Regions from separate parts of the Serratia fonticola genome, predicted to be linked through region 2. Evidence: predicted binding sites of a transcription regulator. Region 2 holds the regulator's gene; each other region holds the start of a gene.
The links. The regulator PurR, encoded in region 2, represses purine synthesis genes. The targets are predictions, from matches to a motif close to CANGCAAACGTTTGCNTG.
Positions count from the first base shown of each region.

Region 1: purE (5-(carboxyamino)imidazole ribonucleotide mutase) is a predicted target of PurR. The motif match lies at 6,610-6,627, and genes of this name have one in related genera.
Region 3: purL (phosphoribosylformylglycinamidine synthase) is a predicted target of PurR. The motif match lies at 4,392-4,409, and genes of this name have one in related genera.
Region 4: WN53_RS07490 (nucleobase:cation symporter-2 family protein) is a predicted target of PurR. The motif match lies at 4,587-4,604, and genes of this name have one in related genera.

Region 1 is NZ_CP011254.1:3,325,944-3,333,781, forward strand. It holds gene WN53_RS14720 (co-chaperone YbbN) at 1-91, opposite strand, end outside; gene WN53_RS14725 (SDR family oxidoreductase) at 177-953, opposite strand; gene tesA (multifunctional acyl-CoA thioesterase I/protease I/lysophospholipase L1) at 979-1,617, opposite strand; gene ybbA (putative ABC transporter ATP-binding protein YbbA) at 1,588-2,274, shown strand; gene ybbP (putative ABC transporter permease subunit YbbP) at 2,271-4,703, shown strand; gene purK (5-(carboxyamino)imidazole ribonucleotide synthase) at 4,929-6,008, opposite strand; gene purE (5-(carboxyamino)imidazole ribonucleotide mutase) at 6,005-6,529, opposite strand; gene WN53_RS14755 (UDP-2,3-diacylglucosamine diphosphatase) at 6,661-7,383, opposite strand; gene ppiB (peptidylprolyl isomerase B) at 7,394-7,838, opposite strand, start outside.
Region 2 is NZ_CP011254.1:4,546,936-4,554,773, reverse strand. It holds gene WN53_RS20180 (Grx4 family monothiol glutaredoxin) at 1-163, opposite strand, end outside; gene WN53_RS20175 (C40 family peptidase) at 574-1,389, shown strand; gene sodB (superoxide dismutase [Fe]) at 1,604-2,182, shown strand; gene cydH (cytochrome bd-I oxidase subunit CydH) at 2,247-2,336, opposite strand; gene purR (HTH-type transcriptional repressor PurR) at 2,661-3,686, shown strand; gene punR (DNA-binding transcriptional activator PunR) at 3,683-4,660, opposite strand; gene punC (purine nucleoside transporter PunC) at 4,786-5,991, shown strand; gene cfa (cyclopropane fatty acyl phospholipid synthase) at 6,332-7,483, shown strand; gene WN53_RS20145 (I78 family peptidase inhibitor) at 7,524-7,817, opposite strand.
Region 3 is NZ_CP011254.1:236,230-244,067, reverse strand. It holds gene yfhb (phosphatidylglycerophosphatase C) at 67-714, shown strand; gene yiaY (L-threonine dehydrogenase) at 754-1,905, opposite strand; gene tadA (tRNA adenosine(34) deaminase TadA) at 2,244-2,750, shown strand; gene mltF (membrane-bound lytic murein transglycosylase MltF) at 2,770-4,227, opposite strand; gene purL (phosphoribosylformylglycinamidine synthase) at 4,503-7,838, shown strand, end outside.
Region 4 is NZ_CP011254.1:1,679,944-1,687,781, reverse strand. It holds gene WN53_RS07505 (hypothetical protein) at 1-226, shown strand, start outside; gene WN53_RS07500 (hypothetical protein) at 554-1,180, opposite strand; gene WN53_RS07495 (AsmA family protein) at 1,330-2,994, opposite strand; gene WN53_RS07490 (nucleobase:cation symporter-2 family protein) at 3,136-4,533, opposite strand; gene gltS (sodium/glutamate symporter) at 4,771-5,973, shown strand; gene recG (ATP-dependent DNA helicase RecG) at 6,014-7,838, opposite strand, start outside.

The DNA.
Region 1 (7,838 bases), 1.2 Mb from region 2:
AGAAGTAGAACAGCACCGGCTGGGACATGGACTGTTCCAGCGTTTGGTGCAGGTTAGTTTCGTTAATATCAACAACGGCTTGAGCTAGCATGGTTTCTCTCTAATCTGATCTTGCGGAGCCAATCTATTCTAAATGGGGGCAAAGCGGCGAGCTTCAACCCTTAACCCCCGTTTGCTTAACCATTACTGCGCAATAGCCAGTCCAGCGCACGGCCCGGCAGCAGGCGGCGCAGGATGCTCATGGTATGCGCCAGCAGGGTGACCGGATAGCGCAGCTTGGCTTTGGGGCTTTCCAGCGCATGGCGTAGCTTCGGTAACACCGCTTCGGCAGGCAGCGTCAACCGCTTGGCGATGCTCGGGTTGTGCACCGGTTTATCGCTTTGCGCCTGATTGACGTTCTGGGTGAAATGGGTCGTCAGCGGGCCTGGCTCGATCAGGCTGACCTGAATGCCGCTGCCGTGCAACTCCATGCGCAACGCGTCCGACCAGGCTTCCAGCGCAAATTTGCTGGCGGCATAGGCCCCACGCCCGGCGCTGGAGATTAACCCCATCACCGAACTGGTCTGAATAATGCGCCCTTCACCGTGCGGCAGCATGGCTGGCAGCAGCAACTGGGTGAGCTGGTGGGTGCCAAACAGGTTGGCGGAGAATTGCCGTTCCAGCTGTTGGCGTGAAATCGAGCTGAGCGGGCCGTAAACGCCGAAACCGGCATTGTTGAACAGACCGTACAGCCGCCCGTTGGTCAGCTCGATCACCTGTGCGGCGGCGCGTTCTACGCTGGCGCTATCGTCCAGATCCAGTTCGATGCCTTCCAGCCCGAGCTGGCGCATATTTTCCACGTCTTCCGGCTTACGGCAGGCGGCCAGCACGCGATAGCCACGGTTACGCAGATCTTGCGCTGCAATCAATCCTATCCCGCTGGAACAGCCGGTTATCAATACCGCTTTTTGCATAACTTTACCTAGTAGCTAACCCTATTCAGTTAGACTCATGTTTAACTAGTGGTTCCAACTGTTGCGCCATCCAGGTGGCGATAAACGGCTGGGCATCCTGATTGGGGTGCAAACCGTCATCCTGCATCCATTCCGGTTTGATCACCACCTGTTCCATATAAAACGGCAGCAGCGGAATGTCGAACTGCTTGGCCAACGCAGGATACAGCGCACCGAAAGCCTCGGTGTAGCGGCGGCCATAGTTTGGCGGAATATGAATTTGCATCAGCAGCGGTTTGGCCCCCGCCTGCAAAACCAGCGTGATAATCTGGTTGAGATCGCGCTCGATATCCGCAGCCGGGAAGCCGCGCAGACCATCGTTGGCACCCAGCTCGATCAGCACCCAGCGGGGTTGATGTTGTTTCAACAGCTCGGGCAAGCGTGCCAGCCCCTGAGCGGCGGTGTCACCGCTGATACTGGCATTGACCACGGTCGGGTGGCCAGGTTGTTTCTGCCACTCATCGGCCAGGCGAGTTGCCCAGGCCTGCGCTACCGGCAACCGATAGCCAGCACTTAAACTGTCGCCCAAAATCAATAAGGTATCGGCAGCGACAGCACGTAAACTGAATAATCCCAACAGCAAAAGGAAGGGAAGATGCCAGCGGAAAACGTTCTTGAAGTTCATCATCTTAGTAAACACGTTGGTCAGGGTGAGCATCAGCTTACCATCCTTACCGGAGTCGAGCTGGTTGTCAAACCCGCACAGACAATTGCGCTGATCGGCGAGTCCGGTTCAGGCAAATCGACCTTGTTGGGCATCCTTGCCGGGCTGGACGACGGCAGCGAAGGAGAAGTTAGCCTGCTGGGGGAATCGCTGACGGCGCTGGATGAAGAAGGGCGCGCTGCGCTGCGGGCTAAAAACGTCGGCTTTGTATTCCAGTCTTTCATGCTGGTCCCCACCTTGAACGCGTTGGAAAACGTACAACTCCCCGCGCTGCTGCGTGGTGAAAGCGATCGTCAAAGCCGGGACCAAGCGGTGCAACTGCTGGAACAGTTGGGGTTAGGCAAGCGTCTTAGCCACCTGCCAGCGCAACTTTCCGGTGGGGAGCAACAGCGTGTGGCGCTGGCACGGGCGTTCAGTGGCCGCCCACGGGTGCTGTTCGCCGATGAACCCACCGGCAACCTGGATCGCCAGACCGGTGAGCGCATAGCCGATCTGCTGTTCTCCCTCAACCGCGATTTCGCCACCACACTGATACTGGTCACCCATGACGAGACCCTGGCGGCTCGCTGTCAGCGGCGGCTGCGCTTGCGTGAAGGCAAGCTGTGGGAGGAAGCATGATTTGGCGTTGGTTCTGGCGTGAATGGCGTTCGCCTTCGCTGCTGATCGTCTGGCTGGCGCTGACGTTATCGGTCGCCTGCGTGTTGGCACTGGGCAGCATCAGCGATCGCATGGACAAAGGCTTGAGCCAGCAAAGCCGCGACTTTATCGCCGGGGATCGGGTATTGCGTACCGCGCGCCCGGTGCCGGAAGGCTGGCTGCTAGATGCCCAGCAACAGGGGCTGAAAGTCAGCCGCCAGCTCTCTTTTACCACCATGACCTACGCGGGGGATCGTCCGCTACTGGCCAACGTCAAGGCTACCGATGCGGCCTATCCGCTGTATGGGCAGTTGGAAACCCTGCCAGCCAATCTCAAACCTGTGCCGGGCAGCGTGTTGGTGGCTCCGCGCCTGTTGGCATTATTGGATATCAAGGTCGGCGACAATCTGGAGGTGGGGGATACCACGTTACGCATCGCCGGTGAAATCGTGCAGGAGCCGGATTCTGGCTTCAATCCGTTCCAGACTGCGCCTGGCATTATCATCAACCTGGCGGATGTGGGTAAAACCGGAGCGGTACAGCCGGGCAGCCGCCTGACCTACCGTTATATGTTTGCCGGTGCGCCAACCGATATTCAACGCTATGAAGAACGCCTCAAACCGCAGCTCAAACCCGATCAGCGCTGGTATGGGTTGGAGGAGTCCGGCAGCGCGCTAGGCAAATCGCTACAGCGTTCCCAACAGTTCCTGCTGCTTTCGGCGCTGCTTACCTTGCTGCTGTCGATCGCCGCTGTGGCGGTGGCGATGAGCCACTATTGCCGCAGCCGCTATGACCTGATTGCGGTGCTGAAAACCCTGGGCGCTGGCAGAAAGGCCCTCAGCAAGCTGATTATTGGCCAGTGGCTGGCGGTGTTACTGCTGGCGGGAACCTGCGGCAGCGTGATTGGTCTTGGGTTTGAAGCGGTGCTGATCCGCTTGCTGGCACCAGTGTTGCCGGGGGAACTCCCCGCAGCTGGGGGCTGGCCGTGGCTCTGGGCGATGGGGGCTCTGGTCATGATTTCGCTGCTGGTCGGGCTGCGTCCGTATCGGCAATTGCTGGCGACTCAGCCGCTGCGCGTACTGCGCCGGGATGTGGTAGCCAACGTCTGGCCGCTGCGTTACTTCCTGCCAGCCACTGCGGTGATTGTGGTCGGGCTGCTGACGGTATTAATGGGGGCAAGTACGCTACTGTGGGCCATTCTGGCCGGTATGGTGGTGCTGGCCTTGCTGCTGGGGGGAATAGGCTGGGGCAGCCTGTTACTGCTGCGGCGCATCACGCTGAAAAATCTGGCGCTGCGGTTGGCGGTGAATCGCCTGTTGCATCAGCCTTGGGTGACGATCAGCCAGTTAGCCGCGTTCTCACTGTCGTTTATGTTGCTGGCTCTGCTGCTGGTATTGCGTGGCGATCTGCTCGATCGTTGGCAACAGCAGTTACCGCCGGACAGCCCGAACTATTTCCTGCTGAATATGACCACGGCACAGGTTCCCCAGGTGAAAGCCTTCTTGCAACAGCATCAACTGCATGAGGAAACCTTCTATCCCATCGTACGTGTGCGCCTGTCTGAAATTAACCAGCAGGTGGCAACGGAGCGGGTGCATGAAGACGATCCCGGTGGCGAGGCGGTGAACCGTGAACTGAATCTGACCTGGCAAAGCGATCTGCCGGATCATAACCCACTGACGGCAGGCACCTGGCCACCGAAAACCGGCGAGGTCTCGATGGATGAAGGGATCGCCGGCAGGCTCAAGATCCAACTGGGCGATACTTTGACGTTCAGCGGCGATACTCAATCGTTTAGCGCCAAAGTTACCAGCCTGCGGCAGGTAGATTGGGAAAGCCTCAAGCCGAACTTCTACTTTATCTTCCCGCCGGGAGCATTGGACGGCCAGCCACAAACCTGGCTGACCAGCTTCCGCTATGACGGCGACGGCAAGGTGCTGACGCAGCTCAACCGCCAGTTCCCAACCCTGAGCCTGCTGGATATCGGTTCGATCCTCAAGCAGGTCGGCGGCGTGTTGCAGCAGGTGAGCAGGGCGCTGGAGGTGATGGTGGTGCTGGTGGTGATCTGCGGCGGTCTGCTGTTGTTGGCACAGGTACAGGTAGGGATGCGGCAGCGTAGGCAGGAACTGGTGGTCTACCGCACGCTAGGCGCTGGCAAACGCCTGCTGCGCGGTACGCTGTGGTGCGAGTTTGCGTTGCTTGGGCTGGTGGCCGGGATCGCGGCGGCGGTGGGGGCGGAAGCGGCGCTGTGGCTGTTGCAAACCAAGGTGTTCGACTTCCCGTGGGCACCTACGCCAGTGCTGTGGTGGGCGTTACCGCTGCTGAGTGCCTTGCTGCTCTCGCTGTGTGGCGGCTGGCTTGGTGTACGCCTGCTGCGCGGCCGGGCGTTGTTCCGCAGCTACGAAGGTTGACCCCTCACCCCAACCCTCTCCCACAGGGAGAGGGAGCTGATAGCCCCTGCACTTTTGGAAGTAAAGAGCTGATCAAGCAACTCGATCGTCACTTTAACCAGGATGAGCAGGGTCAATCAGCCAGTGCTGATGAAGAATAACTATCCTTTCGGCCTAACTCGATCGGTCCCCTCTCCCTGTGGGAGAGGGTTAGGGTGAGGGGTATACTCCGAGATTAAAGGCCTATCACCCTACAAGATCACCCAGCTTTTGCTGAGCCCAGGCCAAACCACTTTGGTACTCGGCAGGTAGCAGCGGCGCTAACGCCTGCAACGCCTGTTGCAAAGAGGCTGCATCAGGATCGTTGAGATTCAGGTGACCCACCTTACGTCCCTCACGCACCTCTTTCTCATACCAGTGCAAATGCACCAGCGGCAGGGCCAGCCATTGCTGATTAACTGCCGTGCCAATCAGGTTGACCATCACCGAAGGCGTATTCACCACCGGCTTAGGCAACGGCAGCCCCAGGATAGCCCGCAAATGCAGCTCAAACTGGCTGATGGAAGCGCCGTTCTGCGTCCAGTGGCCACTGTTGTGGACACGCGGAGCCAGCTCGTTGATCAATAGGCTGTCGCCGACGATAAAGCACTCCATCGCCATCACGCCCACGTAGTTCAACTCATCGAGGATCGCAGCCAACATCTGCTCGGCCTGCTGTTGCAACGCCGGGTTGGGCTGTGGCAGGGCCACGCTGGTACGCAGAATGCCTTCTTCGTGCAGGTTGTGGGTCAACGGATAGAATACCGACTGGCCATCGTGACCACGGGCACCCACCAACGACACTTCGCCAGAGAAATTAATCCCCTGCTCGACGATACATTCGCCATAGTTATCCGCCGGTAACTCCGCTTCTTGACCAGGGCGCAAACGCCACTGCCCACGGCCGTCATAACCACCCACGCGGCGTTTAACGATTGCCAACTCACCCAAGGTGGCAAACACCTGCGGCCATTCGCTAGCGTTTGCCAGCAATTGCCAAGGGGCGGTAGCAAGATGAAGCTGATCGAGCAGTTGTTTCTGTGTCAGGCGATCGGCCAAACGCGGGAAGATATCGCGGTTGACGAAGTTATTGTGAGTTGCCAACTCACGGGTCAGGGCAGTTTCTGGCCAGCGTTCGATCTCTGCGGTGATCACCGCATTTTGATAGGGAACCGCTTCCGGCTCGGCATCCAGACCGACAGGATAAACCGCAATCCCCAACGGCTCACCGGCCTGACGCAGCATACGTCCTAACTGGCCGTTACCCAGTACGCAAACTGGCTTCATGCGTCCTCCCGTGGGTCCGGGTGGTTAAGCACCTCGTCGGTCTGGGCCTGACGCCATTGCGCCAATCGCTGTGCCAGCCCGGCATCGTGCAACGCCAGAATTTGTGCTGCCAGCAACCCGGCGTTGGCCGCCCCGGCTTTACCGATGGCGAGAGTACCAACTGGAATGCCGCGTGGCATCTGCACGATGGAATACAGACTATCGACACCGCTCAATGCAGCGCTTTGTACCGGCACACCCAGCACCGGAACCAGCGTTTTAGCCGCCAACATGCCTGGCAGATGCGCAGCACCCCCGGCACCGGCGATGATCACGTCAAAACCCATGGCCTTGGCATGTTCGGCAAAGCTGAACAGTTTATCCGGCGTACGGTGGGCGGAGACAACTTCGACATGGAACGGGACATCCAGCGTGGTCAGAACTTCGGCCGCGGACTGCATAGTGGCCCAGTCACTTTTTGAACCCATTACGATTGCGATTTTAACCCCAGCGTTGGCGGCTGAAGTAGCGGTGGCTCCCATGAGTGCATGGCTCCTGTGATGTGGACAAACGTCGGCTGGCAGGCCGTATGAGGGCGTAGAGCATATCATGGGTACAGGGCGAGGAAAACGGTTGCGTCGACGGTTTTTGCCATCAAAAGCAGGAAAACGACCTAGAAGGGGAACTCGATCAGTTCGACGGCATCTGCCGTGACTTTAATCATTGAGCCTTGTGTATGCCAGGCTCCTAACACCGCGCGATGGGCTTCACCGTTTGGTAATGCCAGCGGATGGATTGCCGGGCGATGGGTGTGGCCGTGGATCATCCAGTGGACGTTGTGACGCAACATGGCCTGCTCAACGGCCTGCGGGTTGACGTCCATAATCGCGGTGGATTTGTATTGGTTGCTTTGTTGGCTGCGCGCACGCATTTTAGCGGCGATCTTCAACCGCCAGCGCAGGGGGAGCGCCAGAAAAGCACGTTGGATCCAGGTGTTATGAACTTTCTTGCGGAATTCCTGATAGGCCTGATCGTCGGTACACAGGGTATCACCGTGCAGGATCAGGATCTTACGGCCATACAGCTCGACGACCTGCTCTTCAGGTAGCAGGATCATACCGCTCTGCTTGGCAAAGCGCTTACCCAACAGGAAATCGCGGTTGCCGTGGATGAAGTAGCAGGGCACTCCGGCCTGGTGCAACGCCTTTAATGCGGCGGCAATTTCGTGATGCAACGGCTCGGGGTCGTCATCACCAATCCAGGCTTCAAACAGATCGCCCAGGATATATAACGCATCGGCGTGAACGGCTTCACGCTGCAAAAAACGCAGAAAACCGGCAGTAATTGCCGGTTCCTGTGCGCATAGATGCAGGTCTGCGATGAACAGCGTGCTCATGCAGCCGCGATTACTCGCTGACGGTAACGCTGGTGATCACTACATCTTCAACCGGTACATCCTGGTGCATGCCGCTGCGGCCAGTTTTTACCGCTTTGATCTTCTCGACCACGTCCATGCCTTCTGCTACTTCGGCAAATACGCAGTAACCCCAACCCTGGGAGTTTTCAGCGCGGAAGTTCAGGAAGTCGTTATCAACCACGTTGATGAAGAACTGGGCGGTGGCAGAGTGTGGATCGTTGGTACGAGCCATTGCCAGGGTGCCACGGGTGTTTTTCAGGCCGTTGTTAGCTTCGTTCTTGATGGTTGCTTTGGTGTCTTTCTGATGCATACCAGGTTCAAAACCACCGCCCTGAACCATAAAGCCGTTGATAACACGGTGGAAGATGGTGTTGTTGTAGAAGCCTTCACGGCAGTAGTTCAGGAAGTTTTCAACGGTAACCGGTGCCTTGTCA
Region 2 (7,838 bases):
TTTGCAGAATATCAACATAGGCAAAACGTTCGCCACAGGCTGAAAGCGCCTGCACGGCCTGAGCAGAGAAACCGCAGCTTGGCAATTTCGGTGAGCCTTTCATATACAGCAGGATCGGGTTGGCAGAAATTTGCTGCTGAATTTTTTCAATCGTCGTCATTATTGCTTCCTCAAGCCACATCATGGCTACAACATGCATCACACTGGCTATTGTAGCGGCAGGACCGGTGCCAAGAAAACGCCATCTTTTGCAGGGACATTCTCTGATTGCCTTAGCAAAAGCGGCGGACACACCGAACCGGTTAAAACATGGCCCCAGAATAACATTTTTAATCGGGACGTTTCACTATTATATTTGCCCTGCCCAATGCCGGAGAGCAATAAGCCAACCACATGATCTCTGTCGCTTTTTTAGGCGCCAGGCGTTTGATTTTGCAACAAAAAAAATGCCATTAACGTTTTCTCACAATATGGATTAGTATTTATGAGATCCACGCTGTTTTATAGGGTGAATTTCGGGAATACTGTGACTCATTCGATTTCTGTTTCGGAGCCAAGGTTGGTAATGTCGATATGCGGTTAATTATTACACTTTTTGTGCTGCTATTTACGCAGCTCTTCTTCAATTTGGCGCACGCTGCGCCACAGGCACGTGTTTCTGCCGAGCAGCGCAAGAGTCACGTTAATGAAGCCCGGCCAGACGACCGCAAGAAAAAGAAAGCGGTGAAAGCCAATAAAAAAGTGAAGGCAGCCACCCCTCCGAAAACGCTAAAAACCAAACCAGCAACCTTAAAGACCGCCAAAAAAACCACCAGCGTTAAAACCAAAAGCCAGGCAACCAAAACGGCCAAGCTAAAAGTAACTCCGCCTAAAAAAGGCTATAAAAAAGGTTATGGTCGCCATCGTGAAGAAGGCAAAGCTACGGCAAAATTAGCTGGCCGCGAAAAGCCGTTAAAACTTTCCGCCGCTCACAAAAAACGTTATCAGCACGCCAAGCAGACCGCCATGGCCAAGCTGATGGGGCAAATGGGTAAACCCTACCGCTGGGGTGGGTCTTCACCTGGTACAGGCTTCGACTGCAGCGGGCTGATTTATTACGCGTACAAAGACGTGGTGAAAATCAAAATGCCGCGTACCGCCAACGAAATGTACCACCTGCGTGATGCAGCGCCGATCAAGCGTAATGAGCTGGAGAAAGGCGATCTGGTGTTCTTCCGCATCAACAACCGTGGCACCGCCGATCACGTTGGAGTCTATCTTGGTAACGGTAAGTTCATCCAGTCACCGCGCACCGGTGAAGAAATTCGCATCAGTCAGTTGGATAACGACTATTGGCAGAACCATTACATTGGTGCCCGCCGCGTAGTGACCCCTACCACCATCCGTTAACCTTTCACGGCTGAGCCAACTGCTCGGCCGTGCTCTCAATCTCCCGCTGCAACTTTAAACAATCAGTCACTTGGCACACTTTGGATGTTCTTTTCCCCCCGAAAGTTGTTAAGATTAATAACCATAACAAAAGTGGTGCAATTGCGTTTTTCCGCCCTCGGCCCCTTAGGCCTGCAGCGTCGGAGAGGCGTATTGTCTATAAAAGGAGAAAGCAATGTCGTTTGAATTACCTGCATTACCATATGAGAAAAACGCTCTCGAACCGCACATTTCCGCAGAAACGCTGGAATACCACTATGGCAAGCACCATAACACCTACGTGGTTAACCTGAACAATCTGGTGAAAGGCAGCGAGTTCGAAGGCAAATCCCTGGTCGAGATCGTCAAGACCTCCACCGGCGGCGTGTTCAATAACGCCGCTCAGGTCTGGAACCACACCTTCTATTGGCACTGCTTATCACCGCAAGGTGGTGGCGAGCCAACGGGCGCAGTGGCAGAGGCCATCAATAAGTCATTCGGCTCCTTCGCCGCCTTTAAAGAGCAATTCACCGATGCCGCCGTGAAAAACTTCGGCGCGGGCTGGACTTGGCTGGTGAAAAAAGCGGACGGTAGTCTGGCGATCGTCAGCACCTCAAATGCGGCAACCCCGCTGACCGGCGCAGACGTTCCGTTATTGACCGTTGACGTGTGGGAGCATGCTTACTACATCGACTACCGCAATGCGCGGCCAAAGTACCTGGAAAACTTCTGGGCGTTGGTGAACTGGGCGTTCGTGGCAGAAAACCTGGCTTAACGGCGGGTGACTAGCTAATAATAAGGCGCGGCATCAAGCTGCGCCTTTGTTTTTCTGCTGCGGATCAGTTCAATGCGGCAATAAAACTGAAAGCAATAATCATTGCCAAGGCACCCACGGTGGTGAGTAATGACATCTTCAAATCGGTATCCATATACAACTCCCTCTCAGATTGGCTTTTCAAGAGCATAAGCCACACAGTTTATACGTCAAATCATTTTCCCACAGTTCGTGATTAAAATCTTGTTATGCTTTCCCCGCTGATAATTACCGATTAGCTCTTCCACTTTTCTTCAATATGCGACAAAATCCGCAGTTCACAACTGCGTACCGATAAACTGCCCCTCCCTGTTCAAGCGATTTACGACTTCAGCACTAAAAACTCAGTTTTCGCTTATCTGGGAAAGGATCTACGTAGGCAAACGATTAACATCATACTTACATGCTGTAACATGTGGGTTTAGGAGTCATTTTTTACATGGCAACGATTAAAGATGTGGCCAAACGCGCTGGCGTTTCTACCACTACCGTATCGCACGTTATCAATAAAACGCGTTTCGTCGCCGAAGATACCAAAACGGCCGTTTGGGCCGCCATCAAAGAGCTGCACTATTCACCCAGCGCCGTCGCCCGCAGCCTCAAGGTCAATCACACCAAATCGATCGGTTTGCTCGCCACCTCGAGCGAGGCCCCCTATTTTGCCGAAGTGATCGAAGCGGTAGAAAACAGCTGCTACAGCAAAGGCTATACCCTGATCTTGTGTAACTCGCACAATAATCTGGATAAACAGCAAGCCTATCTAGCGATGCTGGCGCAAAAGCGCGTCGATGGCCTGCTGGTGATGTGCTCAGAATATCCAGATCAGCTACTGGGCATGCTGGAAGATTACCGTAATATTCCCATGGTAGTGATGGATTGGGGTACCGCACGCGGAGACTTCACCGATACCATTATCGACAATGCCTTCGAGGGCGGTTACCTGGCAGGCCGCTACCTGATCGAACGTGGCCACCGGGACATCGGTGCAATTCCTGGTCAACTGGCGCGTAATACCGGTGGAGGTCGCCACCAGGGCTTTCTGAAAGCCATGAAGGAAGCCAACATCGAAGTGCGCGAAGAATGGATCGTGCAGGGGGATTTCGAGCCTGAATCTGGCTACAAAGCCATGCATCAGATCCTGTCGCAAAAGCATCGTCCAACCGCCGTTTTCTGTGGCGGCGATATTATGGCCATGGGGGCGATCTGTGCCGCCGATGAGCTGGGGTTGCGTGTACCGCAGGATATCTCGGTTATTGGCTACGACAACGTGCGTAATGCCCGCTACTTCACCCCGGCGCTGACCACCATTCACCAGCCGAAAGAGCGACTGGGCGAAATGGCCTTTACCATGCTGTTGGATCGCATCATCAGCAAGCGTGAAGAATCGCAGGTGATTGAAGTGCATCCAAAACTCATCGAGCGCCGCTCAGTCGCCGATGGTCCTTTTGTCGATTACCGCCGCTAAATACTGTGCCTTAACCCCATATTTCTCCGTAGGGGCGCCGCATGCTGCGCCCGATTCCCCCCCGGGTCCTCTTCACTGAGCCATTCCTGATTGAGCGTTTCGCTATCGCCCAGATAGTCCAGCAGCCAGGCCATGGCCGGAGACTGGGCGTTTTGCTGCCAGGTCAGGCAGCAAGCGCTGGGCGGGAAAGGCTCATGCAGTGTCAACACCACCAGTTCGCCACTTTGCACCAACGGCAATACGCGATGTGCAGGCACCATGCCCACACACAGCCCGGCACGCAAACAATCTACCGCCGAAACCCAGTCCGGCACGGTCAGCCGCCGCTGGTTGTCCAGCGACCAGGTCACCCGCTTGGGTAAATTGCGCGAAGTATCTTCCAACAGCAACGAGGGATAGGGCCGTAGCTGATCGTCGCGCAGCTTTCCTTGCAAGGCGGCGAGCGGATGTTTAGCATGTACTACGCAGAGCCAATTCATAAAGCCCATATCGCGAAAGGCAAAACCGCCACCCACCGGCACCGCCCGCGTTGCACCAATGGCCATCTCCGCTCGGCCATCGACTAGCGCATCCCATACGCCGTTGAATACTTCCGGCTGCACTATCAGTTCCACGTCGGGGAAATGGCGATAAAAATCCAGCACCAGTTGGCGGCTGCGCTGAGGTTTGACGATCAGATCGACCGCAATCCGCAGTTGCCCGCGCCAACCGTTGGCCACCTGCTGGCACTGTCGTCGGGTATCGAGCATTTTTTTGATAACAACCCGCGCCTCCTTAACAAATAGCGCCCCCGCTGGCGTCAGTTCCACATCGCGGTGACGGCGTTCAAACAGCGGTACCGCCAGCCATTGCTCCAGTTGGCGTACCGTATAGCTCACCGCAGAAGGAACTCGGTGCAACTCCTGTGCCGCCGCGCTGAAACTGCCGGTCCGCGCTACCGCATCTACCACATCGAGTGAATATTCAGACCACATATGTTTGCCTTCAAATTTTTTAACAGCATCTTGCAAATATTACCGTTTCACAAGCAGAGATCCAGCCGTATACACTTGCCGGCGCTTCAAAACCTGCGACAACATAATTTTAACGAGAAATAGCAATGCGAAATTTTGGATTTATGTTCTACCTGGCCGGCCTGAGCATGTTGGGCTATCTGGCTACCGATATGTACCTGCCCGCCTTTGGGGCAATGCAGCAGGATCTGCAAATCTCCGCTGGGGCGATCAGCGCCAGCCTGAGTATCTTCCTGGCAGGCTTTGCCTTTGCCCAGTTGCTGTGGGGGCCGCTGTCCGACCGTATTGGCCGTAAGCCCGTGTTATTGATTGGCCTGGCGCTGTTCGCCGTCGGCTGCCTCGGTATGCTTTGGGTCGAGAACGTGGCACAACTGTGGTCACTGCGCTTTATTCAAGCCATTGGCGTGTGTTCCGCCGCCGTCACCTGGCAGGCGATCGTGGTCGATCGCTACCGCGATGGCAAAGCCAACCGCGTTTTTGCCTCCATTATGCCGCTGGTTGCCCTCTCTCCAGCGCTGGCCCCGCTGCTGGGCGCCTGGTTGCTCAACCATATGGGATGGCGGGCCATCTTCGCCGTGCTGCTGGGGATCACTGCCCTGCTGCTGATCCCCACCTTACTGCTGAAAGACCGCAGCAGACTGGTACCTTCCGCCGATAAAAAGCCCAGCCTTGGCTTTATGCAGATCTTGAAATCCCCGGTCTTCAGCGGCAACGTGATGGTTTTTGCCGCCTGTTCTGCCGGTTTCTTTGCCTGGCTGACGGGCTCCCCCTTTATCCTTGGCGATATGGGGTATAGCCCCAATGATATTGGCCTGAGTTATGTGCCACAAACGCTGGCTTTCTTATTAGGAGGTTACAGCTGCCGTAGCGCCTTAAATCGCATTTCTGGCAAAACCTTGCTGCCATGGCTGTTGGTAGCTTATGGCATCAGCATGGTAGCGCTGTATCTGATTGCCACCCTGAGCGAACCGACGCTGACCACTCTGCTGATCCCGTTCTGCTTTATGGCGTTAGTAAACGGTGCCAGCTATCCTATTTTAGTGGCCAATGCGTTGATGCCCTTCCCCAACAACAGTGGCAAAGCTGCTGCGCTGCAAAACACGCTACAATTGGGTTTATGTTTTATCGCCAGCCTGTTGGTTTCGGCATTTATCGCCCAACCGCTGTTAGCCACGGCTACCGTAATGGTTGCTACCGTATTTTTAGCGGCCTTGGGCTATCTGATCCAGCGTGGGAAAGGAACGGATGAAACTCAGGTAACACGGCAGGAGCATGCCGACTCCGTATCATAATTACCTATGTAAATAGTCACTTAATGAAAATTCTTGCCGAGCGCGATTTGCAGTTGAGTCTACGCCTCGGCAAGCCTATACTCAAAAACGACCTTTTAGAATAACAGTTATACTAAGATCTTATTGCAGCAACTGCTGCGTACGTGGATGGCATCACACTTTATTTAAGGTTGCATTTACCCGCGTCCTTTGACGCAGGGAGTCTCTTAAATTTCCTCTGTTCAAGTCGGATTTCAGACACCACGGTGAATTTTTACCGTAGGTATACGTATGTCCCTGTAGAAATTGTCTACGCTAAATTCTGCAGGATCATAAGTCAGAAGAAGGTGATGGAGAAGCTATGAGTTCATCGTGTATAGAAGATCTGAGCATCCAGGATAACCATTGGTATCGTATCGCTCATGAAATGCTTAGCATGGCCGGCATTGAAATCAATGGTTCACGCCCTTTCGATATTCAGATCAATAATCCCAATTTCTTTAAACGCGTACTGCAAGACGGCTCTCTGGGGCTGGGCGAAAGCTATATGGACGGTTGGTGGGAGTGCGAACGGCTGGACATATTTTTTCAGCGGGTTGTCGCAGCTGGCCTGGAAAAGAAACTGCCCCACCACCTGAAGGATATCTTGCGTATTGCCGCCGCCCGCCTGACCAATCTGCAATCCCAAAAACGTGCCTGGATCGTTGGCAAAGAGCATTACGATCTGGGTAACGATTTGTTTACCCAGATGCTGGATCCCTATATGCAATATTCCTGCGGCTATTGGCAACAGGCCACGACGTTGGAAGAAGCGCAAGAGGCCAAGCTACGGCTAATTTGCGAAAAACTGCACCTGCGGCCCGGTATGCGGGTATTGGATATCGGCTGTGGCTGGGGCGGTCTGTCTGCTTATGCGGCCAAGCACTACGGCGTTTCCATGGTGGGGGTCACCATCTCCGCCGAACAGCAGAAAATGGCGCAAGAGCGCTGTGCCGGGCTGGACGTGGAAATTCTGCTGCAGGATTACCGCGATCTCCACCAGCAGTTTGACCGCATCGTCTCGGTCGGCATGTTCGAACACGTTGGGCCGAAGAACTACCGAACCTATTTCGAGGTGGTGGAACGTAATTTAAAACCTGATGGCATTTTCCTGTTGCATACCATAGGGTCCAACGAGACCGATATGAACGTTGATCCGTGGATCAATAAATACATCTTCCCCAACGGCTGCCTGCCGTCGGTGAAACATATTGCCCAGGCCAGCGAAGGCCGTTTCGTCATGGAAGATTGGCATAATATCGGCGCAGATTACGATCGCACCCTGATGGCCTGGTATGAACGTTTCAAACAGAGCTGGCCACAGCTGGCATCGCGCTATTCCGAACGTTTTGAAAGGATGTTCAGTTATTACCTTAATGCCTGCGCAGGAGCGTTCCGCGCTCGCGATATTCAACTTTGGCAGGTGGTATTCAGCCCTAAAGGCGTCGAAGGCGGTCTGCGAGTTCCCCGCTAAAATCCTTTACCCCAACCCACAGGGTTGGGGTAAAGGGTTATTAACCGCAATAAACGCGAATGATTTTGTCTTCACTGTCACCCAGGAAGTTCAAGCGCTTTAGATTGAAGTCCATGGTTACCATCGAGTTATAAGGAATAGTCCGTACCTGCTGGGGAATATTAACCCCGTCCAACGCAGACAGCGGTTTACCCACATAATTCTGATACTGCGATGCACCACAGGTATCATCTTCAGCCTCGGCAGTCTGTGAGTTCGCCTGTTCTGAGGAGCTTGAACAGGCGGTCAGCGCCAACAGCGCCGCTAGCATCATCGTTTTCCCGTAAAACTTCACGTTTGGCTCCTAAGTGTGGTT
Region 3 (7,838 bases), 1.7 Mb from region 2:
GATTACGATAATAGCCGGTTGTATTTTCACCTGCATAATGGGGTCAACGATCCTGAGGAGTAACGTTTGACTGACAAACCGGTTGCACAGGCCCAGCGCGTGGTATTTTTCGATCTGGATGGCACCTTGCATCAGGAAGACATGTTTGGCAGTTTCCTGCGCTTTTTGCTACGGCATCTGCCGTTGAACCTGGTGTTGGTGGTGCCGCTGTTACCCATTATCGGATTGGGTTTGTTGATCGGTGGGTGGGCAACTCGCTGGCCCATGAGCCTGCTATTGTGGGCAATGACTTTTGGCCGATCAGAGGCCAGGCTGAAAGCGCTGGAGGCGAAATTCGTCGACTATTTTCGCCGTAAGGTCACCGCTTTTCCGGTCGTACAGATGCGTTTGCGTCAGTACCTGGATGCCCAGGATGCTCAAGTGTGGTTGATCACCGGCTCGCCGGAACGGCTGGTGGAGCAGGTTTATCGGGATTCTGCGTTCCTGCCACGGGTACGGCTGGTGGGGAGCAGCATTGTGCGTCGCTACGGGGGCTGGGTGTTGCCCATGCGCTGCCTGGGAGTACAAAAGGTGGTGCAACTGGAGCAGCGTCTGGGAGCACCATTGAAATTGTTCAGTGGCTACAGCGACAGCAAGCAGGATAACCCTTTGCTCTATTTTTGCGAACACCGCTGGCGGGTGGGTAAAGAAGGCGAGTTACAGCAGTTGGATTAAATAAGGCTCCCCCAGTAAAACGAGGGAGCCTGGCAGCAGTTACATGGCTGCTTTAAAGATTGCCATAATCTGTTCGTGGCTTGCCTGGATTGGATTGGTGAATCCACAGGCATCGTTCAGGGCGTTAGTGGCTAACGTAGCAAAGTCTTCTTCTTTGACCTGTAGATCGCGTAAGCCAGCAGGAATTCCCACATCTTTCGCCAGTTGGCGAATGGCGGCGATACAAGCGGCAGCCCCTTGCTCATCGCTAAGGCCTGCAACATTTACGCCCATAGCGGCGGCAATGTCTTTAAGACGCCCTGCTGCAACCTGAGTATTGAACTCTTGCACGTGCGGCAACAGCACGGCGTTACACACGCCATGTGGCAGGTTGTAGAAGCCACCCAGCTGGTGCGCCATAGCGTGCACATAACCCAATGAGGCGTTATTAAATGCCATACCGGCCAGGAACTGGGCATAGGCCATGTTCTCGCGCGCCTGCATGTTTTGCCCGTCGTTGACCGCATCACGTAAAGACTCGGCAATCATGGTGGCGGCTTTAAGCGCGCAGGCATCGGTGATTGGGTTGGCGGCGCTGGAGACGTAAGCTTCGATAGCGTGGGTCAGAGCATCCATACCGGTGGCAGCGGTCAGGCCTTTCGGCATGCCAGCCATCAGGTGAGGATCGTTGACCGACAGGATCGGAGTGACGTGCTTGTCGACAATCGCCATTTTGATGTGGCGCGCTTCGTCGGTGATGATACAAAAACGCGTCATCTCGGAAGCGGTACCCGCAGTAGTGTTGATCGCAACGACCGGCAACTGCGGCTTAGCTGAGCGATCAACCCCTTCATAGTCTTTGATTTCCCCGCCGTTAGCGGCGACCAGGGCAATCCCCTTCGCACAGTCATGCGGCGAACCGCCACCCAGAGAAACGACACAGTCACAGTGATGTTCGCGCAACAGTGCCAGGCCCTGTTTTACGTTTTCCGTGGTCGGGTTGGGATGCGTGCCGTCATAGACGCAGCTTTCAATGTTCTGTGCCGCTAACAGGGCTTGCACCTGAGCTACGACGCCAATGCCGTTCAAAACCTTGTCGGTCACGATCAGTGCGTTATGCAGACCATGCTCTTTCATGGTTTTTGCCGCGTCTTCCAGACAGCCGGAACCAATCATGTTGACGGAAGGGATAAAGAATGTTGAGGCAGCCATAACCTACTCCTTATAAAGGCTTTTTGCGTGAGGTAAACATTATCGCGCTAATGCTTAAGAGAATATGATCTATCACAATTTAGTTAGAAAAAATTTGCTTAATTTTACAGCTTGATTTTCCAGCAGTTTATAACGTTTATCTGAAATTTTAAGAAATGAACAAAATTTAATCATCATTAAATATGATGTTATTGATTTGTTGGTGGTGTTTTAAGCGATCGACAAACGTGGCGGGGTCAGGGTTTTTCAAGCTTATTTGCATCAACAAGGCCGAGTGGCTGCGGCAAAAGGGACTAGTGTGTATAATGCCCGCCGCGATGCGCACGAGGATTGATGTGGTGAATGAATATAGTGATGAGTATTGGATGCGTCAGGCGTTAAGCCTGGCTCAACGTGCGCAGGAAGAAGGTGAGGTGCCGGTTGGGGCGCTGCTGGTGCTGGACAATCAGGTGATTGGCGAAGGTTGGAACCGGCCGATCGGCCGCCACGATCCCACCGCTCATGCTGAAATCATGGCGCTGCGGCAGGGGGGGGCGGTATTGCAGAATTACCGCCTGCTGAATGCTACGCTGTATGTCACGCTGGAACCTTGCGTGATGTGCGCCGGGGCTATGGTGCACAGCCGCATCCGTCGTTTGGTATACGGTGCGGCCGATGAAAAAACCGGAGCGGTGGGTTCACTGGTGGATATTCTGCGCCATCCGGGCATGAATCATCAGGTAGAAATCGTCTCGGGCGTGCTGGCAGAAGAGTGCGCCGCCACCCTCAGCAACTTTTTCCGCATGCGCCGCGAGCAGAAAAAAGCGCTGAAACTGGCGCAGCGAGCCGGAAAAGACCCGCAATAACTACTTATCTTGAGAATAACTACAGGGCGAGCGCCAGTTTGGCTTCCACGGCCGGATAGCCCTTAGCCAGTTCGGCCTGTTTCATCGCTTCTACTGCCTTCTTCTCTTTTTCCAACAGATAGCCCACCAGGCTGACCTGATAACGCCTGATGTTTTCCACGTAATTATAGGCTTCGCGGCCACGGGCATAGCCATAGGTGAGTGATGGATAGTAGCGCTTCTGGCTCAGCATCGGCAGGCGCTGTTTCACATCGACCCAACTGTCGGGGTTGCCTTGCTGGCTTTTGGTGAGTTTACGTGCGTCCAGCATATGGCCCCAGCCCATGTTATAGGCGGCCAGTGCGAACCAGATCCGTTCATCTTCCGGCACCGTATCGGGCACCTTCTCCATCAGACGCTGCAGATAGAGCGCCCCACCTTGGATACTCTGTTCCGGATCGAGCCTGTCGGTGACGCCCAGGCCTTCGGCGGTGGCTCTGGTCAGCATCATCAGCCCACGGACACCGGTGGGGGAGGTCGCCTGCGGATTCCAGTGTGATTCCTGGTAGGCGATGGCGGCCAACAGCTTCCAGTCAATTTCGCTGGCATACTTTTCAAACAGCGAGCGGAAAGTGGGCAATACCGAGTCGATGGCCGACAGGAAGGTTTTGGTATCGACGTAGTCAAAACTGCCCACGTGCCCCAGATACTTCTCTTCTAATCGGGCCAGCGTGCCGTCTTCTACCCTTTGGCTATAAAAATCCAGCAGCGCGGCGTACAGGCTATCATCATCGCTGCGCTTCAGATACCAGGTCACTGGTTCTTCATCGGTAATGTCAAAAGCGACGGCCAGCTGTGGATGGATGCGCTGCAGCAGGGCTATGGTCACGGAGTCGCCGATGGTGTAATCCAGCTTGCCATCGGCCACCTGTTCCAGCAGCTCTTTCGAGGTCATATCGCTTGACGCTTCCCAACTGAGGTCGGGGTATTTGCTTTGTTTGAGCTGCTTTAGCGTGCTGACGTGCGCCGAACCGGAGGCCACCGCCAGCTTGCCTTTGATATCGGCAAAGGTTTTTGGCCGCGTGGTTCCCAGCCGGTAAACCAATTGCTGGGAAACGGAATAATACGCTGGGCCGGTACTGGAGCGGCTGAGGCGATCCCGGTTGTAGATCAGCCCGGCGGCGAGAATATCGGCATTGTCATCATCAAGATCGTCAAACAGGTCATTGATGTTTTGGTGTGGGATCACCACCAGCTTGACCCCCAGGTAGTTGGCAAAGCTTTTGGCCAGCTCATAGTCAAGGCCACTCGGCCCCTGCGGGGTAGTGAAATAGGTTAACGGTGAGTTTAACGTGCTGACGCGCAGTTCCCCCCGTGCTTTTATCGCCTCGAGTTGGCCTCCCTGTCCACCACGCCAGGCGATATTGGGCCACAGGGCAAGCGCCAGCAGCAGGGCCACAACACCGATTAGAATGTAATTTATTTTTAGGCGTTTCAAATAGTTATCTCAAATAGATGCACACTTTATGTTGACCGTAATCAGGATTTTTTCATGGTTAAATCACCAGTGCCGGGGCATTTTGCGCAACATTACGCCAGCGCGCAACTTTATTGATAGGTTATGAGAATTCGGCAGCGAGAATAGCTTTTATCAATAATAGCTACGCAAACGGTTTCGTCGGCGGCGCGGATTATCTATAATGGCGCGCGTTTTCCCCCTGTTGCGCCCAATGAAGTGCTGAACCCAGTTGCTTCGAAGACGAGAGAACTTTGATTATGGAAATACTGCGTGGTTCGCCCGCTTTGTCGGCTTTTCGTATTACCAAACTACTGTCCCGCTGCCAGGATGCTCAACTCCCGATCGGTGATATCTATGCCGAGTACGTTCACTTTGCCGATGTCAGCGCACCACTAAGCGCCGAAGAGCAGGCCAAGCTGCAGCGGTTGCTCAAGTACGGCCCTTCTCTCGCTGAACATGCTCCGCAAGGCCGCCTGCTGTTGGTGACGCCGCGCCCGGGCACCATTTCGCCGTGGTCTTCCAAAGCCACCGATATCGCCCATAACTGTGGCCTGACGCAGGTGGTTCGTCTTGAGCGCGGCCTGGCATTTTATGTCACAGCGCCGACCTTGACCGATGCCCAGTGGCAACAGCTTGCTACCTTGCTGCACGATCGCATGATGGAAACGGTATTCAGCGAGCTGCAACAGGCGGAAACACTGTTCTCTCATCATCAGCCCGCACCGTATCAGACGGTGGATATCCTGGCGCAAGGTCGCAGCGCGCTGGAACAGGCCAACACCAAGTTAGGGTTGGCACTGGCGCAGGACGAGATCGACTACCTGCTGGCCGCCTTTACCGAGTTGGGGCGCAACCCAACGGATATTGAGCTGTACATGTTCGCACAGGCCAACTCCGAACATTGCCGCCATAAGATTTTCAACGCCGACTGGATCATCGACGGCGAACAGCAACCGAAGTCGCTGTTCAAAATGATCAAAAATACCTTTGAGCAGACGCCGGACTACGTGCTTTCTGCCTATAAAGACAACGCGGCGGTGATGGAAGGCTCCCAGGTGGGGCGCTTCTTTGCCGCGCCGCAAAGCGGCCTGTATGACTATCATCAGGAAGAAGCACACATCCTGATGAAGGTGGAAACCCATAACCACCCAACGGCGATCTCGCCTTGGCCAGGCGCTGCGACCGGTTCTGGCGGTGAGATCCGCGACGAAGGCGCAACCGGCCGTGGCGCGAAGCCGAAAGCTGGCCTGGTAGGGTTCTCGGTTTCCAACCTGCGTATTCCGGGGTTCGAACAGCCTTGGGAACAGGATTTCGGCAAACCGGATCGCATCGTCACCGCGCTGGATATCATGACCGAAGGCCCATTGGGCGGTGCGGCATTCAATAACGAGTTTGGTCGCCCGGCGCTGGTCGGTTACTTCCGTACTTATGAAGAGCGCGTCAATAGCCACAACGGCGTTGAGCTGCGTGGCTACCACAAACCGATCATGCTGGCAGGCGGCCTGGGCAACATCCGCGCCGATCATGTGCAAAAAGGTGAGATCACTGTTGGTGCCAAACTGGTGGTGCTGGGTGGCCCGGCGATGAATATCGGTTTGGGCGGTGGAGCGGCTTCGTCGATGGCCTCTGGCCAATCTGATGCCGATCTGGATTTTGCTTCGGTACAGCGTGATAACCCGGAAATGGAGCGCCGCTGCCAAGAGGTGATCGACCGCTGCTGGCAGATGGGCGATAGCAACCCGATCCTGTTTATTCACGATGTGGGTGCTGGTGGCCTGTCGAACGCGATGCCGGAACTGGTTAGCGACGGTGGCCGCGGTGGTCGTTTCGAACTGCGTGACATTCTCAACGACGAGCCGGGCATGAGCCCGCTGGAAGTGTGGTGTAACGAATCCCAAGAGCGTTATGTGATGGCGGTAGCGCCTGAGCAGATGGCGACCTTTGAGGAAATCTGCCGCCGTGAGCGCGCACCTTTCGCGGTGATTGGCGAGGCGACGGAAGAACGCCATCTGACGCTCAACGATCGCCACTTTGACAATCAGCCGATCGACATGCCGTTGGATGTGCTGCTGGGCAAAACGCCAAAAATGACCCGCGACGTGAAACGTCAACAGGCAAACGGAGAAGTGTTGCAGCGTGCTGGCATCACCATTGCCGATGCGGTCAAGCGCGTGCTGCACTTGCCGGCCGTCGCGGAGAAAACCTTCCTGATCACCATTGGTGACCGTACCGTCACCGGCATGGTTGCGCGTGACCAGATGGTCGGCCCGTGGCAGATCCCGGTAGCCGACTGTGCGGTAACCACGGCCAGCCTGGACAGCTATTACGGGGAAGCGATGTCGATCGGCGAGCGTGCTCCCGTCGCATTGCTGGATTTTGCCGCCTCTGGCCGCCTGGCGGTAGGGGAAGCGCTGACCAACCTGGCCGCGGTGGAAATCGGTTCGCTCAAGAGGGTGAAACTTTCCGCCAACTGGATGGCCGCAGCGGGCCACCCTGGCGAAGATGCCGGTCTGTATGAAGCGGTGAAGGCGGTGGGTGAAGAACTTTGCCCGGCGTTGGGTATTACCATTCCGGTGGGTAAAGACTCGATGTCGATGAAAACCCGCTGGCAGGAAGGCAATGAACAGCGGGAAATGACATCACCGCTGTCGCTGGTGATCACCGCATTTGCTCGCGTGGAAGATGTGCGCCACACCGTGACGCCGCAACTGCGTACCGACAAGGGTGATAGCGCGCTGTTACTGATCGACCTGGGTAATGGCCACAATGCCTTGGGGGCAACGGCGTTGGCGCAGGTTTATCGCCAACTGGGCGATAAGCCAGCCGATGTTCGCAACGTGGAGCAATTGGCCGGTTTCTTCAACGCGATGCAGCAACTGGTGGCGGATCGTGCGCTGTTGGCCTATCACGACCGTTCCGATGGCGGCCTGTTGGTCACCTTGGCCGAGATGGCGTTTGCCGGGCATTGCGGCGTGGAAGTCGATATTCAGGCGCTGGGTTCCGACGCCTTGGCTGCCTTGTTCAACGAAGAGCTGGGTGCAGTGATCCAGGTGCCTGCTGCGCAGCTGGCAGCCGTACAGCAAGTATTTGCCCAACACGGTCTGACGGATAACGTGCATCACCTTGGCCAGGCGCTGAGTGGCGATCGTTTCGTTATCACCAGCGCTGGCAAACCGGTGTACAGCGAAAGCCGCAGCACCCTGCGTACCTGGTGGGCTGAAACCACCTGGCAGATGCAGCGCCTGCGTGATAATCCGGAATGTGCCGATCAGGAGCATCAGGCCAAGCAGGACGAACGCGATCCGGGCCTGAACGTCAAGCTGACCTTCGCAACCGATGACGACATCGCGGCACCTTATATCGCCAAGGGCGCACGCCCTAAGGTTGCGGTATTGCGTGAGCAAGGGGTTAACTCCCACGTTGAGATGGCGGCGGCGTTCCACCGTGCCGGTTTCGATGCGGTTGATTTTCACATGAGCGATCTGCTGGCTGGCCGCCGCGATTTGCAAGAGTTCCACACGCTGGTTGCCTGCGGCGGCTTCTCTTATGGTGACGTGTTGGGGGCTGGTGAAGGCTGGGCGAAATCGATA
Region 4 (7,838 bases), 2.9 Mb from region 2:
GGTGATGGATGGTCAGAAGAAAGAATATGGCCATGGCATAAATAGGGTTATTTATCCTAAACATGTTCACGAAATGAAAAATAAAGCGATAAAGGTTTACAAACTACCTGTTGAAAAATACATGGCTGAATATGAACCAGAATTTGGCCCATTAGCTTATGACGATCTTAAACATTTAACACAACATGTTATATCAGTTTTAAAAGATGCAGGTATTGATGTTTGAGCTATTATTGTTTTGTCTAGGTAAGATTAATAAATTGCTGGTTACTATTTGGGATACTTCTTAGGTAGCCGACTATGGAGAATAACACTCTGAGTGTATCTGAAAAAGGCAGAGATTGAGTGGGTGAAACAGTCAGAACCCAGAAGAGGGCGAGTAGGTCGAACCTGAACTGGTTGAGCCCCTTCCGAGAAAAGCGTAAAGTGGAAGGGAAATCCTAAAATGAAAAAAGATCGCGTCAAACAGTTGACCATTCTTATTATCAAGCTAAGCTTCAGCAAATTGAATAAATACCTCAAATATCCAATCAAGAGTTATGTCTTAGCTAATTCACTCAAAAACTGAATTGGCAGTTTTATGTATAAAATCAAGCAATTTTTTAGCGTCCTCCTTTGTCATCAGCCAATCACGCTCAAGCTTCATGCCAAAATATGGAACCCTCGCGGAATACATGAGAACCGGCTTGTTATGATACTTTTCATCATTATTCACCGGGCCTTTATTAATATAAGAGTAATTAACAAACCCAGAGGTGATGGCAATATCACTTTTGGAGTTTGAACTATTATTGAAGGCAGTCGCTTTTGATAATCTTTCCTGTTCAGGTAATTCTGACCAAGAAATAAAGTCATTCAAGAAGTTAGTTAGGGGGATGACATCTTTCTGTTCTACGGTATATACCGTAAAGTATCCTGTGCTATCCAGTGATGAAAATTGCACATTAAAATAGTTTTTTCTTGATGATATTCCCAATAATACATCACTACCGAAGAGGCATGTCTGACTGCGTGAAGGGTAAAGATTATCTTTCATGTCATAATAGCATGCTATTTCTTTTAAATCAGTTTTATAGTAATCCCCTATGAATAAAGGGTGCTTGCTTATGGAACATCCCATAAGTAGAAAAGATAGCGTTACAATCTCAAGTAATTTATTTTTTTTAATGTTCCATTTCATTCTCATTATTTCCATTTGTGAGATAAATTTCATAGATATTAAAGCTATTCTTATACTGCCTGAATTATCAGGTCAATATTTATGCATACTATAAAGCCATAACCATTAATTTACTACATAGGTGATGGCTATTGTTCAATCCCTTCCTATCACGGTACCTGCTGCTCCAGTGTCTGCCCATCCTTGCTGGTAGCCTGCAACTGGCCCCGCAAAGACGCCTTAAACGGCCCGTCACTATTGAGTAATCCCTTCAGCTGTAACTGCAGATTTCCATCACCCTCCAGCGGCACATGCTGCCAACCCCATTGTTGCAAGGTATTCACAGGCACCGAGCGCCCGTTAAGGGATAGGGTGAACGGTTTACCAGGCAGTTGGCTGACGTTGGCCTTGGCATCCAACAGGCCATCGGGCATAAAGGCGCTCAGCTCGGTAACGTTGATCTGCTGTGCATCCGCATCCAACGCCAGCGAAGGGCGGCGCACGTCGATCTTGTTAAAGGTGGCACCACCGGCATTGAGTTTCAGCGAGCCGGACCAAATCCCCCACTGATGGTCACTCGCCAACAGCAGATTGCTGCCGTTACCATCCAGCGAGGTGAGCTGGAAGGGGAAATCTGGGTTGATATCGATGATCAGGTTACGGTTGGTGTTCATCTTGGCGACGTACACCTCCGCCAGCCAGCTTGGCAGCGGCTGTAACCAGAGTTCACGCCAGTTGCTAGGCAAGGTGTACTCCAGCGCAGAGACTGCCACCTCGTCAAGTTGCAGGCGCTTATTGGCGCGCAGCCAGTTGCCGGTGGTACGCAGCAATCCACCTTCCCAGCGGGTGCTGAACTGGCCAATGGCAATACCCGCTGGCGAGAGCTGCATATCCATAATTGGGTCGATGAGATGGAAGTTGCCATTGATCAGGTCGTCGGCGGTGAAGTTGATCGCGCCATCCTGACTGCTCCAATCCCCTTGCTGGAAGGTGATATTTTGCATCGACAGATCGAGATCGTTCGCCGCCCAAGCGTTACCTTCCAGGCGGGCGTTAATCAGATCAAAGCGTTTCAACGTAATGGGTGGCAACGTCGTGAAGCGGTCCCAGAACTGTTCTAGCGTCATTGGTACTTGCAGGCGGACGTTGCTTAGCCGCAACCGTTCAACCAACCAACTGCCATCGGCAGCTCGGCTGGCTACACCGGTGAGATCGCCCTGTGCCAGATCGGCACCAAAGTCGCTCAATACCAGCTGGTTTTGTTTGATTTCGCCCTGGATCAACACCTGCGAGGCCGGAATACCGTTGACCACCATCGAACCGGCGCTGAACTGGAACTGATTGTTATCCCCGAGTAAATGGCCTGCCGTTGGCTGCCACGGGTTGATCCCGGCATTGACCTTCTGCGCGTTAAGCTGCCAGCTCTCATCATTAGATTGCAGTGCCATATTGCTCAGTTGCAGCACATCGGCCTGTATTGGCAGCGGTGCGCCCTGCAAAGGCTGAACGTTTAAGGTGCCGTCGCGTAGCGTGATGCTATCGAAATAGCGTGGCTCGGTAATTTGCCGCAGGCTGAAAGCCATATCGACCTGCTTGGCCGCCAAGAGTTGCGGTTGGTTGGCTCGGGCGAGGGTTACGCCCTCTAGGCTGAGCTGCCCTGGTTTGCTCCACGAATGCGTTATTTTTTCTACCGACAGTTGGTAATCACCACGATCGCTGATCCAGTGACTCAACCAGCCTGCGGCCCAGCGGGTTTGCCCCACTACGTAGAGCAGCACAATGGCCAGCACTATCAGCAGCAGCAACGTGATCAATATTTTTCCGATAAATTTCATCGTGTGGATCCGTAGCGGACAGAAAAGATACCCTGTTTATGCCGCAATTAGCCCGCCAGCTCAAGGGCAATGGCCTGAAAGACAATAAAAAAACGGCCAGTAGCGGTTTGCCAATGGCCGTTGGTTTGCTGCGGGAAGTGCTTATTTTTCTTCTGGTGGGAACAGCAGGTTCAGCACAATGGCGGTGATACCACCGGCGGCGATACCGGAAGAAAGCAGGGTTTTCAGCCAGTCCGGTGCAAACTGCAAGATCAGCGGCTGTTGGGAAACCCCCATACCGACGGCCAGCGACAGCGCCATAATCATGATGGCGCGGCGGTTTAACTTCTCACGGGAAACGATACGCACGCCGGAGGCTGCAATGGTACCAAACATCACGATGGTCGCGCCGCCCAACACCGGTTCAGGAATATGCTGCACAAAACCGGCAACGGCCGGGAACAGCCCCAGCAGGATCAGCATCAGTGCCACCACAAAACCGACGTAGCGGCTGGCAACGCCGGTCAGCTGGATCACCCCGTTGTTCTGACCAAAGCAGGAGTTCGGGAAGGTGTTGAACACCGCCGACAGCATCGAGTTCAGGCCGTTGGCCAGCACACCGCCTTTCAGGCGCTTCATATATAGCGGGCCACTGACCGGCTGTTCAGAAACGTCGGAGGTGGCGGTGATATCACCGATGGTTTCCAGCGACGTGACCATAAAGATCAGCATCAGCGGCAGCAACAGGTTCCAGTCAAAGCCCAGGCCGTAATACAGCGGGGTAGGAACGGTGATCAAGGTCGTTTGGGTGGCCGGTTCGGTTTCCGGCAACATGCCCATGGCCCAGGCCAGCAGATAACCCACGGCCATGGCGATCACCAACGAAGCGACGCGTAGGTAAGGGTTACGCTGGCGGTTAAGCAGAATAATCACTACCAGCACCGCGCCTGCCAGCAGCAGATTCTTGGGCGCGCCGAAGGTGTGATCGCCCATCGCCGCATAGCCGCCACCGATAGAGGTCAGCCCGACCTGAATCAGCGACAGGCCGATAATCATCACCACAATGCCGGAGACCAGCGGGGTAATGATGCGTCGTGCCAGATGCAGTACGCGCGACAGCAGGATTTCGGTACAAGAGGCGACCATCAAGGTGCCAAACAACGCAGCCATCATGGTGGGCACGTCTGCGCCGCCGTTTTTCAGCGCCAGCCCGCCCATAATCAGCGGTGAGACAAAGTTAAAGCTGGTGCCTTGAATGGACAGCAGGCCAGACCCCACCGGGCCCCAGGTTTTGATTTGCAGTATCGAGGCCAAACCGGAAGCGAACAGCGACATGCTGATGATGTGCTGCGTATCCTGCGCTGGCAGGCCTAGCGCCTGGCAGATCAACAGGGCCGGGGTGATCACGGCAACAAACATCGCTAGCAAATGCTGACTGGCGGCAAACAGCGTTTGCGGCAGCGGCGGGCGGTCTTCCAGGCGGTAAATCAGTTCACTATTGTGTGAAACGGGGGCTGATGCTTTTTGCGCGGCATCAAGCTCGGCGGTTTGGCTGGACATGGTGTGGCTTTCCCAAAGGCGGCAAAGAAGGCATTTTAATGATCTGCTTCACAAAAGCAAACGGTTGCGCATTAATATTTTTCGCGATGCTGAACCCCTTAATGTCGCATTTTCGTTCATTTTTTCTTGTGTTATTAGCCGTTTTTACTTTTAATCCCCCCTTCATCAAGTTAAAAAACTGAGTAAATTTTATAACTTATTAATTTATTGGATTTAATTACTACACGGAGTAGCTAGATGTTTCATCTCGATACTTACGGCACGTTAGTTGCCGCCACGCTGGTCCTGTTGCTTGGGGGCAAATGCGTGCGCTCCATTCCTCTGCTGAGAAAATATACTATTCCTGCTCCCGTTGCCGGTGGTTTACTGGTGGCGGTCCTGCTCTTGGTTTTGAAGAAAACGGTGAACTGGGAAATCGGCTTTGATATGTCGCTGAAAGACCCATTGATGCTGGCCTTCTTCGCCACTATCGGCCTGAATGCCAACCTGGCGCGTCTGCGGGCAGGGGGCAAGGCATTGGTCGTGTTCCTGTTTGTGGTTCTGGGTCTGCTGTTGGTACAGAATGCCATCGGTATCGGCATGGCGAAAATGCTGGGGCTGGATCCGTTAATGGGGCTGATTGCGGGCTCGATTACGCTTTCTGGTGGGCATGGCACCGGGGCAGCTTGGAGCAAGGTGTTCATCGAGCGCTATGGGTTTGAGAATGCCACCGAAGTGGCCATGGCCTGCGCCACCTTTGGTCTGGTGCTGGGCGGCCTGATTGGTGGCCCAGTGGCTCGCTATCTGGTGAAACACTCTTCAACGCCGGAAGGCACACCGGATGATAGTGTGCAGCCGAGTGGCTTTGAAAAGCCGGAAAGTGGCCGCCTGATCACCTCGCTGGTGATGGTAGAAACCATCGCCATGATTGCCATCTGTCTGAGCCTCGGTAACTTTATTGCCGGGTTATTGAATGGTACCGCCTTCGAACTGCCGACTTTTGTCTGCGTGCTGTTTGTCGGCGTGATCCTCAGTAACACCCTGTCGGCAACGGGCTTCTACCAGGTGTTTGAGCGTGCGGTTTCCGTACTGGGTAACGTGAGCCTGTCGCTGTTCCTGGCGATGGCGTTGATGAGCCTGCGCCTGTGGGAGTTGGCTTCGCTAGCCTTGCCAATGCTGGCGATCCTGGCGGTGCAGACGCTGGTCATGGCACTGTATGCCATCTTCGTGACCTACCGCGTGATGGGTAAAAACTACGATGCTGCCGTGCTGGCTGCGGGGCACTGTGGTTTTGGCATGGGGGCGACGCCAACGGCCATTGCCAACATGCAGGCGATCACCGATCGTTTCGGCCCTTCGCATCTGGCATTTTTGGTGGTGCCGATGGTGGGCGCGTTCTTTATCGATATCGCTAACGCCATCGTGATTAAGCTGTACCTGATGCTGCCGGTGTTCGGTTAAGTGATGATAACCCCTCTTGGCGACAAGAGGGGTTAATTGATTAGGCGTTGGAGTAGCGAGCGGTTTCCGGCAGCCAGCGCTCAATTAAGGCATGTGCATGCTGTGGATACTGCTGGTGAATATGGCGCGCAACGCGCTGAACTTCGGGGATCATGGCCTGATCGCGCAACAAATCGGCCACTTTAAACTCTGCACTTCCAGTTTGGCGCGTCCCCAATAGCTCACCTGGTCCACGGATTTCCAAATCTTGCTGGGCAATCACAAAGCCATCGTTACTGTCGCGCAGCACCTGCAGGCGTTTTTGGGCGGTTTTGCTGAGTGGGGTTTTATACAGCAGCACGCAGTGAGAGGCTACCGCACCACGGCCAACCCGGCCACGCAGCTGGTGCAACTGGGCCAAACCAAGTCGCTCCGGGTTTTCTATGATCATCAGGCTGGCGTTTGGTACGTCCACCCCCACCTCAATCACCGTGGTGGCTACCAGCAATTGCAGTTCGCCCTGCTTGAAGGCCTGCATCACGGCCTGTTTCTCCGCTGACTTCATGCGGCCATGCACCAGCGCTACCTTCAGTTCCGGCAGCGCAATCTTCAATTCTTCCCAGGTTGCTTCTGCGGCTTGGGCTTCCAGCAAATCAGACTCTTCGATCAGCGTGCAGACCCAATACGCCTGACGGCCTTCTTCGATACAGGCGCTTTTCACCCGCTGGATAATATCGGCCCGGCGCGTATCGGGGATCGCCACCGTTGTCACCGGCGTACGGCCCGGTGGCAATTCATCGATCACCGAGGTGTCCAGATCGGCGTAGGCGGTCATCGCCAGCGTGCGCGGGATTGGCGTGGCGGTCATGATCAATTGGTGAGCATGGAACCCTTGTTCTTCGCCTTTCTCCCACAGCGCTAGCCGCTGATGCACACCAAAGCGGTGTTGTTCATCGATAATCACCAGGGCCAGGCCATTGAACTGCACCTGCTCCTGGAAAATGGCATGCGTCCCTACCACCATCGACACCTGGCCGCTGGCAATAGCTTCCTGCTGGGCGAGGCGTGCCTTGCCTTTTTGCTTGCCGGCCAACCAACCCACCTCAATCCCCAAGGGTTCAAACCACTGGCGGAAGTTATTGGCATGTTGTTCGGCGAGCAATTCGGTGGGAGCCATCAGCGCCACCTGTTTACCGTGAGCAATGACGCGTAGTGCGGCCAGGGCAGCAACCAGGGTTTTACCTGAGCCGACGTCGCCCTGCACCAGGCGCATCATCGGGAAACCTTTTTGCAGATCGGCTTCAATATCTGCCACAACCCGCGTTTGTGCACCGGTAGGCGAGAAGGGGAGCAGGGCCAGGAAGCGGTTTTTCAGCCGATCGTCAGGCGTTAGCGATAATGCCCGGTAGCTTTGCGCTCCGGCGCGGACGGCCAACATGCTTAAGTTATGTGCCAGCAGCTCTTCAAGGATCAGGCGTTTTTGTGCCGGGTGCTTGCCCTGTTCCAAATCAGCCAGTTGGATATCCGGCGGTGGACGGTGCAGCATATGCAGCGCCTGTGGCAGGCTCATCAAACCGCCACTTAATTCCGGTGGCAGCAGCTCGGCAATCGCACAGGTATCCAGCAACTCCAGCGCCTGATCGGTCAACTTGCGCAGCGTGGCTTGGCGGATCCCTTCGGTGGTGGGATACACCGGCGTCAGGGCTTCTTGCAGCTCGACCTCGCTGTTTTCCCCCTGGACACGGTATTCCGGATGGATGATTTCTGCGCCGTGGGTGCCGCGTTTGACTTCGCCATAGGCCGTTACGTGGCGGCCGGTTGCCAGGCTGTTCTTCATCGCCGCGTTGAAGTTGAAGAAGCGCATAGTCAGGATGCCGGTGCCGTCG